3 linked regions of the Geminicoccus roseus DSM 18922 genome follow. The protein of the gene in region 1 binds, or shares a complex with, the protein of each later gene. Links are inferred from orthologs where the notes say so. Each region holds a gene or a part of one and is shown in the gene's direction. Other genes may lie near its edges. The genes, in order: dnaN, dinB and GEMRO_RS30880.

The links.
Region 2: the proteins of dnaN (region 1) and dinB are in contact, whole or in part, in a solved structure (PDB 1OK7), measured with the Escherichia coli proteins. The link is inferred for Geminicoccus roseus DSM 18922 from one-to-one orthologs.
Region 3: the proteins of dnaN (region 1) and GEMRO_RS30880 are in contact, whole or in part, in a cryo-EM structure (PDB 8GIZ), measured with the Escherichia coli proteins. The link is inferred for Geminicoccus roseus DSM 18922 from one-to-one orthologs.

What each region holds. Positions count from the first base shown.
Region 1 is NZ_KE386572.1:4,861,841-4,864,930, forward strand. Bases 15-2,955 are described here. They hold dnaN (DNA polymerase III subunit beta), read left to right. Parts: upstream 15-891; coding sequence 892-2,019; downstream 2,020-2,955. Other genes in these bases: GEMRO_RS0123955 (GIY-YIG nuclease family protein), read left to right, coding at 15-142; GEMRO_RS0123960 (hypothetical protein), read left to right, coding at 139-768; recF (DNA replication/repair protein RecF), read left to right, coding at 2,046-2,955. Also shown: more of GEMRO_RS0123955, read left to right, coding at 1-14; more of recF, read left to right, coding at 2,956-3,090. UniProt on the Escherichia coli protein: Confers DNA tethering and processivity to DNA polymerases and other proteins. Acts as a clamp, forming a ring around DNA (a reaction catalyzed by the clamp-loading complex) which diffuses in an ATP-independent manner freely and bidirectionally along dsDNA.
Region 2 is NZ_KE386572.1:1,506,369-1,509,368, reverse strand. Bases 1-2,851 are described here. They hold dinB (DNA polymerase IV), read left to right. Parts: upstream 1-805; coding sequence 806-1,897; downstream 1,898-2,851. Other genes in these bases: GEMRO_RS28460 (pyruvate, water dikinase regulatory protein), read right to left, coding at 2,635-2,851; GEMRO_RS32515 (hypothetical protein), read right to left, coding at 1,888-2,616; GEMRO_RS0108265 (TolC family outer membrane protein), read right to left, coding at 1-622. Also shown: more of GEMRO_RS28460, read right to left, coding at 2,852-3,000. UniProt on the Escherichia coli protein: Poorly processive, error-prone DNA polymerase involved in translesion repair and untargeted mutagenesis. Copies undamaged DNA at stalled replication forks, which arise in vivo from mismatched or misaligned primer ends.
Region 3 is NZ_KE386572.1:4,157,966-4,161,097, reverse strand. What follows is about bases 82-3,064. They hold GEMRO_RS30880 (DNA polymerase III subunit gamma/tau), read left to right. Parts: upstream 82-706; coding sequence 707-2,422; downstream 2,423-3,064. Other genes in these bases: recR (recombination mediator RecR), read left to right, coding at 2,775-3,064; GEMRO_RS0120645 (YbaB/EbfC family nucleoid-associated protein), read left to right, coding at 2,419-2,742; nudC (NAD(+) diphosphatase), read right to left, coding at 82-471. Also shown: more of nudC, read right to left, coding at 1-81; more of recR, read left to right, coding at 3,065-3,132. UniProt on the Escherichia coli protein: Part of the beta sliding clamp loading complex, which hydrolyzes ATP to load the beta clamp onto primed DNA to form the DNA replication pre-initiation complex.

The sequences.
Region 1 (3,090 bases):
GCCGAAGCCGCCGGGCGTCCGTCCCAAGGACAGCAGCGTCGCTGCGCTCGCCATCGGCGCGGTGCCGCCCCAGTCGCGGGTATGCCCCTGTCCGGCGATCTATCCCGCCGAGGGTGCTTCCTGGTCGGGACAGATCCGGTGAGCGGCATCAAGTTCGTCGACCCCTTGTTCAGCCTGGCCGAGGACGAGCGCGTCCTCCTGGAGCGCTGCGTCCACGCCTCCGTGCTGCGCACCGCCTCGCCGCTCAAGGCCCACGAGCGGGTGCGTCTGAGCGAACAGATTGCGACCAGGGCAGCCCTGGCCCTGGTCGCTCAAAGAGACGGCCGGCACCACATCGAGGATGCCAACCTCCGGCGCCGCAACCAGCCGGGATATGATTTTCTGATCGACGGCCGCATTCGGATCCAGCTCAAGGGCAACAGCTTTGTCGAGAGCATCAGCTGGGCGCACACCCCTGATCCGGCCGCGCCCGACCTTGGTTTCGATCTCCTGGTGGCCGCTGACCTGGGCGTGGTTCTGGACGGGCGGGTCGGGCGTCTGGCCGCCAAGCCCATCCCGGTGAAGCCGGTCATCGACTTCTATCTGGTGCCGGGCGACGTGGTCCGCGGCTGGGTGGCGCAGCGCCGGCGTGTGAACGCCCGGGGGGCGCACATCTATCTCTACAAGTACCCGCTGACGCCCGGCACGAGAGAGGACCAGGGCCAGACCCGCGAGCTCGCGGAGTGGCAGGGCCGCTTCGACGTCCTGGACCGCCTGCTGCGGCATTGAACCTGCGGGAACGCACCGATTCCGCCGAAAATTCGTGAACTTAGCGCTGGAGCCTGCTAGCTTCGGCGACCCGGCACGATATTCGTGGACGGGGTTCCGTGATCATTGCGACTTGCCCCGACCATGAAGCTGACCATCGAGCGCGCGCCCCTGCTCAAGTCGCTTGGCTATGTCCAGAGCGTTGTCGAGCGGCGTACGACGATCCCGATCCTGTCCAACGTGCGGCTGGAGGCGCAAGGCGATGAGCTGCTGCTCACCGCCACGGACATGGACCTGACCCTGGTCTCGCGGGAGGCCGCCGAGATTGCCGAGCCCGGCACCACCACGGTGGCGGCGCATACTCTCTACGAGATCGTCCGCCGCCTGGCGGAAGGTGCCGTGATCGAGCTGGAGCAGCCGAACGGCAGCACCGACATGCATCTGCGCTCGGGACGCTCGTCCTTCGTGCTGCCGGCCCTCGCCGCCGACGAGTTCCCGGCGATGAACGAGGAGGACCTGGGCGTCTCCTTCGAGCTGTCCGCGGCAACCTTGCGCAAGCTGTTCGACAAGACCCGTTTCGCGATGTCGAGCGAGGAGACCCGCTACTACCTGAACGGGGTGCATCTCCACGCCACCCGCGGCGAGGGCGCTGCCGCCACGCTGCGCGCGGTCGCCACGGACGGACATCGGCTGGCCCGGGTCGAGACCCCGCTGCCCGAGGGCGCCAAGGGCATCCCGCCGGTGATTGTCCCGAAGAAGACGGTCGGCGAGGTCCGCCGGCTGCTGGACGCCCTGGACCAGGACGCCGAGGTCGGCATCGCCCTTTCGCCCTCGCGGATCCGTTTCCAGATCGGCACCACCGTGCTGGTCTCCCGCCTGATCGACGGCACCTTCCCCGACTACGAGCGGGTGATCCCGCAGGCCAACGACAAGGTGGCCCTGGTCGATGCCAAGGCCTTCGCGGTTGCGATCGACCGGGTCGCGACCGTGGCCACCGACAAGGTCCGGGCGGTCAAGCTCGGGTTCGGCGACGGCAGGGTGGTGGCGTCGGCGGTCAGTGCCGAGGCCGGCCGCGCCCAGGACGAGGTCGACTGCGAACTGTCCGGCGGCGAGATCGAGATCGGCTTCAACGCCCGCTACGTCATGGACATCACCCAGCAGGTCCAAGGCGACACGATCCGCCTGGAGATGGCCAGCGCGGCCTCCCCAACCCTGATTCGTGATCCCGAGGACGTCGCCACCATCTACGTGCTGATGCCGATGCGGGTATGATCCTTTCAGCCAGCGCGCCTGTGGCTGTGGACCGTCCTCCGCAGCCCCTGCCCTGCGCGGTGCGCCGCCTTCACCTGACCGACTTCCGCAATCTCGCCGAAGCCCGCCTGACCCTTCCGGACGGACCCATCGTGCTGTTCGGCGACAATGGCGTCGGCAAGACCAACCTGATGGAGGCTGTCTCGATGCTGGCGCCGGGTCGCGGCCTGCGCCGGGCGCGCGCGGTCGAGCAGGCCCGCCACGGCGGTGCGGGGGGCTGGGCGATCCAGGCGGAGCTGGACGGGCCGGATGGGATTCACCGGATCGCGACCGGGCTGGAGGTGGGGCATGAGCGTCGCCGGTTCCGGCTGGACAGCCAGGACGTTGCGGCGCGCGACGAACTGCCGGCGATCGTGGGCGTGATCTGGCTGACCCCCGCCGAGGACCGGCTGTTCGTGGAATCGCCCTCCGAGCGCCGCCGTTTCCTGGACCGGCTGATCGGTGCCGACGATCCGGCCTATGCCGGCCTGACGAACCGCTACGAGCGGCGGCTGCGCGAGCGCTCCATGGTGCTGCGTGGCGGGCGCCCGGACCCGGTCTGGCTCGCCACGCTGGAAGCCGGCCTGGCCGCCGACGCGGTGGCGATCGCCGCCGTGCGGGCGGAGCGGGTGCGGAGCCTGGATGAGGTGGTGGCGCAGAGCCAGGGGGCGTTTCCGACTGTGCGGCTGCAGCTGGCGGGCGATCTCGAGACGCTGCTGGAGGACCGCCCGGCCCTGGACGTCGAGGAGGAAGTGGCGGCCAGGCTCGCCCGCAGCCGCGACGCCGATCGGGAAGCCGGCGGCGCCTCGATCGGGCCGCACCGCAGCGATCTGGTCGCGATCGATGCGGAGACCACCACACCGGCGGCGCGCTGCTCGACCGGGCGGCAGAAGGCGCTGCTCGTTTCCATCGTCCTGGGCGAGATCGCGCGCAAGCGCCGGGTCGGCACGCTGATCCCGATCCTCCTGCTCGATGAGGCCACCGCTCACCTGGACAGCGTCCGCCGCGCCGCCCTGTTCGAACGCATCACCGAAGCGCCCGGCCAGACCTGGC
Region 2 (3,000 bases), 3.4 Mb from region 1 along the record:
GGCGGAACATGGCGATCGAGTTGGCGAGCAGGCCCTCGGCCTCGACACGCGAGGCTTCCGCCGCCGAGAGCCGCGCCTCGGCCTGGGCGACGTCGGTGCGGGCGACCTCGCCCACGTTGAAGCGATCGCGGGTCGCCTGGAGCTGGCGCTGCAGCCGCTTCTCGTTGTTGATCGCGAGTTCCAGCACCGAGCGGTCGCGCCACACCCCGGCATAGGCGCGCACCGCGTCGTAGAGGATCTGCTGCTCGGTGACGATCAGGTTGGCACGGTTGGCACGGACCGTGTTCTCCGAAGCGCGAAGGTTGGCGTCCAGCCCGCCGCCGCGGTAGAGCGGCTGGGTCACGCTCAGGCCGATCGCCGACGAATCCAGGGTGCCATCGCCCTGGCTGCTGTCGAGATCGACGATGTCGTAGCTGGCCGAGGCGCCTACCTGCGGCCGGTAGCCGGACAGGGCCTGCGAGACCAGCTCGTCGGTGGCGCGCAGCTGGGCGCGGGCGGCGCCGAGGTCGGGATTGGTGCTGTAGGCGCTGACGAGGGCTTCCTGAAGGGTTTGCGCCCCGGCCGGACCTGCGGCGAGCGCGACCATCGCCGAGGTGAGGACGAGGATACTCTTCAAGCGCATTCCGATCTCCCGGCTGCGAGCGCCATCAAGCGGCCCCATGGGACCAGCCCGCGAATACAACAGTGCAAGAGTGGCGGCCATGGCCGATCGCTGCAAGCATGGACGCCATGTCCCATCCGGCATCCTCGGCCGACGGAAGGCCGTTGTGTAGGGAAGGACACAGAACTCCGGGAGCCCGGTCCAGTGAGCCTGCGCGGCATCATCCATGTCGACATGGACGCTTTCTACGCCTCGGTGGAACAGCGCGACGATCCCGCCCTGCGCGGCCGGCCGCTGGCCGTGGGCGGCCGGGACGGGCGCGGCGTGGTGGCGGCGGCCAGCTACGAAGCCCGCGCGTTCGGGGTGCGCTCGGCGATGCCGGCCGGCGAGGCGCTGCGCCGCTGCCCGGACCTCCTGTTCGTGCGGCCGCGCTTCGACGCCTACAAGGAGGTGAGCCGGCAGATCCGCGCGATCTTCCGGCGCTTCACCCCGCTGGTCGAGCCGGTTTCGCTGGACGAGGCCTATCTGGACGTCACCCGGCCGCTCACCGGACCGGCACCGCCGGCCGAGGTGGCGGCCCGGATCAAGGCGGCGATCCTGTCCGAGACGCAGCTTACCGCCTCGGCCGGCGTGTCGTTCAACAAGTTCCTGGCGAAGACCGCGTCGGGCATGAACAAGCCCGACGGCCTCACCCTGGTCGGCCCGGACGACGCGGCGGCGCTGCTGGCCGGCCTGGCAATCGAGGATTTCCACGGGGTTGGCCCGCGCACCGCGGAAAAGCTGCGGGCGGTCGGGATCCTGACCGGCGCCGACCTGGCCCAGGCCTCGGAAGCCTGGCTGGTGCGCCGGTTCGGCCGCAGCGGCGCCTGGCTGGCCCGGATCGCGGTCGGCCAGGACGACCGGCCGGTCGAGCCGGACCGGCCGCGCCGCTCGGTGTCGGTGGAGCAGACGTTCGCCCGCGACGTGGCCGGGCGAGCCGCGCTTGCGGAGATCCTCCGGGAGCTGGTGATCGATCTCAACCGCAGGTTAGAAGAGACCGGCTTTCGCGGCCGCTCGGTGATCCTGAAGATCCGCTCCGCCGACTTCGTCACCAGGACGCGCACCACCACGCCCAAACCTTTTCCCCAGGATGTCGAAAGCCTGTGGAAAATTGCTCTTGGCCTGCTGGATCGGCCGGAGCCGCCACGAGGCCGGGTGCGGCTTCTGGGCCTGGGCGTGAACGATGGAACCGAAGAAGCGGATCCGCGCCAGTTCGACCTGTTCGGCACGAACGGACGGGATTTTCCTCAAGGATAGGCACAATCCTGGAGCGTCACCTCGATCTGGGTGTCGTTCGCTACCGAGGCGAACCCGAACCGGTATTCCCGTCCGTCGGCGACCACCGAATGGCCGAGCGGGAGGACCCCCTCCACCAGCTCGATGTTGCCGCCGATGCGCAGGACCCGGATCTCGACCTTGCGGCCAGCGTCGAAGCCCGGCCGGGGTGAACCGTCCTCGGCCACCGCCGGGCTGGCGGTGGCGCTGACCGTGATCCGGTTGTCCAGGAAAGCCACGGTCTGCAGCGGCGCCACCCCGCTCGGCAGGCGCGGCGCGAACCGGCGCTGGGCAACCCCCTGGCGGCAGGCACGCACCGGGGCCGCCTCCGACAGCACGAAGCGCAGCCGCTCGGGCGGAACGCCCTGGTCCAGCCTGGCGCGCAGCAGGTCCAAGAGCGCGCCGAGTTCGCCATGCGGCACGCGCGCGGCCAAGCTCTCGATCCGGGCCTGCGCCTGGGCGCTGGCCGAGGCCAGCGCCTGTTCCGCCTGGGCCCGCAGGCGCTCGGCCGCCCGCTCGCGCGCCTCGGTCTCGCCGATCCGGGCTTCCAGTGCGCCGATCCGGGCATCGGCCTCGAACCCGCCGACCTCGCGGCCGAACCAGAACGCGGCACCCAGCAGCGCCAGCAGGGCGAGCGGGGCCACGATCCAGCGGCCGACGAAACGGCGGCGGCGCTGGCGCGCCCCGGCGCTCAGCCGCATGGAGCGGCCCGCGACCGCTCAGTCACCGTCCTGCAGCCAGTCCGCAGCGGCGATCGGCGCCCGGATCTCGTTCACCAGGCCGGGCTCGCGGCGGTCCTGCAGGAGCTGGAGCACCGCGGCAGCGGTCTCCTCGACCGAGCGGCGGGTGACGTCGATCTCCGGCCAGCCGAACTTCGAGAACATCCGCCGCGCCGTGACCAGTTCCTCGCGCACCCGGTCGGCCTCGGCATAGTCGCCGCCGAACTGTCCCTCGTCGCCCACGCCCATGTGCTTTTGCCGGTTGCGGCGGATCGAGGTCAGGTGCTCGGCATTGATGGTGAGCCCCACGATGAGCGGCCGCTTCAGCTTCTCCAGGTAGCGCAGCTGCGGCATGTCCGGGACGAT
Region 3 (3,132 bases), 700 kb from region 1 along the record:
GCAGTTCGGGCAGCGCCTAGCATGGCCGGCATCGGTCGGCAGGGTGGCGGTGCCGCAGCTGCCGCAGAACCGGTGGGTGGTGTGCCAGTGCAGAAGGGCGCGGGCGGAGGCCATCATGCCGGCCTCGTGCGGCGGCAGCACCGGGCCGACGCTGCGCAGGTCGACCAGCGGCAGGGTCGCCTTGGCCGGATCGTCCAGCTCGGCCACGAAATAGGCGACCCCGTCGATCACGCCCAGGAACACGGCGTTGTCGTCGAGCTCCTGGCCAAGATCGGCCACGGTCAGGAAGCCGGCATGCGGCCCGTCCTCCGCCTCCAGCACCGCCAGGTTCAGGCCATGGGACAGGATCACCCTGGTGGCATGGTCGGACCGGCGCTGGGTCAGCCAGGCCAGGTCCTTGCGGTAGATGGCGGCTCGGTCGAAGCCGACGCTGGAATAGACGTGCGGCGGTGGTTTCAGGCGACGCAGCAAGGGGAGAGCCTCCACGATCCTCATTGATCGTACGGTCGCATCTTGCACGAGCGGGCGCGAGCGTCGATATACCCCCTCGGAAGGTCGGCGGCGGACGGGCTCCTCGCCAATTCGGTCAGGTCCGGAAGGAAGCAGCCGCAACGAGTTCCGGTCCGGGTCGCAGCCGGCCTTCCACCTGCAGAGCATCCGCGCCGGCCAGCGCCGGCTGGTGCCGCGAACAAGATCAGACGGGCGCATGCGAGACGACACCACCGCGTCCGGCTACAAGGTCCTGGCGAGAGCCTACCGCCCCCAGCGCCTGTCGGAACTGGTGGGCCAGGACGCCCTGGTCCGCACCCTCACCAATGCGTTCGCCTCCGGCCGGCTGGCCCATGCCTTCCTGCTGACCGGCATCCGCGGGGTCGGCAAGACCACGACCGCCCGGATCATCGCCAAGGCCCTGAACTGCGAGGGGCCGGACGGCAAGGGCGGGCCAACGCCCGAGCCCTGCGGCGTGTGCGGCCCCTGCCGCTCGATCGAGGCGCAGAACGCCATCGACGTGGTCGAGCTGGACGCCGCGACCCATACCGGCGTCGACAACATGCGCGACCTGCTGGCCAGCGTCCGCTACGGCCCCACCGCGCTGCGCACCAAGGTCTACATCGTGGACGAGGTGCACATGCTCTCGGCCAGCGCGTTTGCGGCGCTGCTGAAGACGCTGGAGGAGCCGCCCGCCCACACCAAATTCGTGTTCGCCACCACCGAGCAGCGCAAGGTGCCGGTGACGATCGTCTCGCGCTGCCAGCGCTTCGACCTCAAGCGCGTGCCGCCTTCGGTGCTGTCCGCTCATCTGGCCCGGATCTGCGCCAAGGAGCAGGTCGAGGCCGAGGACGACGCGCTGGCGCTGGTCGCGCGGATCGCCGAGGGATCGGTGCGCGATTCGCTTTCGCTGCTCGACCAGGCGATCGCCCTTGGCGGCGGCCGGGTCGAGGCCGCCCAGGTCGCCGACATGCTGGGCCTGGCCGACCGGGCGCGCCTGCTCGACCTCCTGGAGCCGCTGCTGACCGCGCGGCCCAAGGAGGCGCTGGACGTCTTCGCCGAGCTGCACGCCCGCGGCGCCGACCCGGTGGCGGTGATCCAGGACCTGCTCGGCGCCTGCCACTGGCTGTCCCGGCTCAAGCTCGACCCGAACGCCGATCCGGGTTGGCACACCGGCAAGGACGGCCATCAGCGCGGCCTAGCGCTCGCCGGCCGGGTCGGCCTGCCGGCCGCGGCCCGCGCCTGGCAGGTGCTGCTGCGCGGCCTGGAGGAGGTCAAGGCCGCCGCCGACGGCGCCATGGCCGCGGAGATGCTGCTCTTGCGCCTGGCTTGCCTGGCCGAGCTGCCGCCACCCGCCGACCTGCTGCGCAAGCTGGAGCAGCTGGGCCAGGGTGGCTCGGCTGCCCCTGTCCGGCCCGAGCCGGCCAGCGCCGGCCCGGCCGCGGTGCTGGTGGCGCCGCCGGTGGCCCAGGCTCCCCCTGCCCTGGCGAGCCGTCCCCCGGCCGAGCCGCGCGCCGCCGCCGCCCCGGACTTCGCCGACTTCGCCGAGCTGGTGACCTTCCTGCGCGGCCATGACGAGCCGATGCTGGCCTCCATGCTGGAGACCGGGGTGCATCTGGTGCGGATGGCGCCGCAGCGCCTGGAGATCCGCCCGGCCGCCGGGGTGCGGCCGGACCTGGCCAACCTTTTGCAGGACGCCCTGCTCCTGCGCACCGGCCGGCGCTGGATGGTCGCGATCGTCAACGAGCGCGGCGCCCCGACGCTTGCCGAGCAGCGCGCGGTGGTGCGCGACCGCCTGATCGAGCAATTGTCGGCGGACCCGGCGATCCGGCGCATCCTGGACACCTATCCCGGCGCCCGGATCGAGGATGTCCGGCCATCCGCCAGCGAACTTGCCAGCCCCCCAACCGAACAGAGGATCGAGCGCGCATGAAGAATCTCGGCAACATGCTCAAAGAAGCCCAGAAGATGCAGGCCCGCATGGGCGAGATGCAGCAGAAGATGGCGGAGATGGAGGTCGAGGGCGGTGCCGGCGCCGGCCTGGTCTCGGTGGTCCTGAACGGCAAGGGCGAGATGCGGAAGATCAAGATCGACCCGTCGCTCATGGTCGCCGACGACGTCGAGATCCTGGAGGACCTGATTGTCGCCGCGGTCAACGACGCCAAGGGCAAGATCGAGACGCAGATGCAGGAAGAGATGCAGAAGCTGACCGGCGGGCTGCAGCTGCCGCCCGGCATGAAGCTGCCGTTCTGAGCGAAGCGGACCGAACGAGCGGAGCCTGAACCCTGAGCCGCAACAGCGCGCCTGGCGCCATCGACGAGCTGATCAAGCGCCTGTCGCGCCTGCCGGGCTTAGGACCCCGCTCGGCCAGGCGCGCGGCGCTGGCCCTCCTCAAGCGGCCGGACGTGCTGATGACGCCGCTGATCCGCACGCTGGAGAACTGCAGGGAGCAGGTCCGGCGCTGCTCGGTCTGCGGCAACCTGGACGCCACCGACCCCTGCTCGATCTGCGCCGATCCCGGCCGGGACACCGCCAGCCTGTGCGTGGTCGAGGAGGTCGAGGACCTCTGGGCGGTGGAGCGGGCCGGCTTCTTCAAGGGCCGCTACCATGTGCTGGGCGGCCGCCTGTCCGCCCTGGACGGGA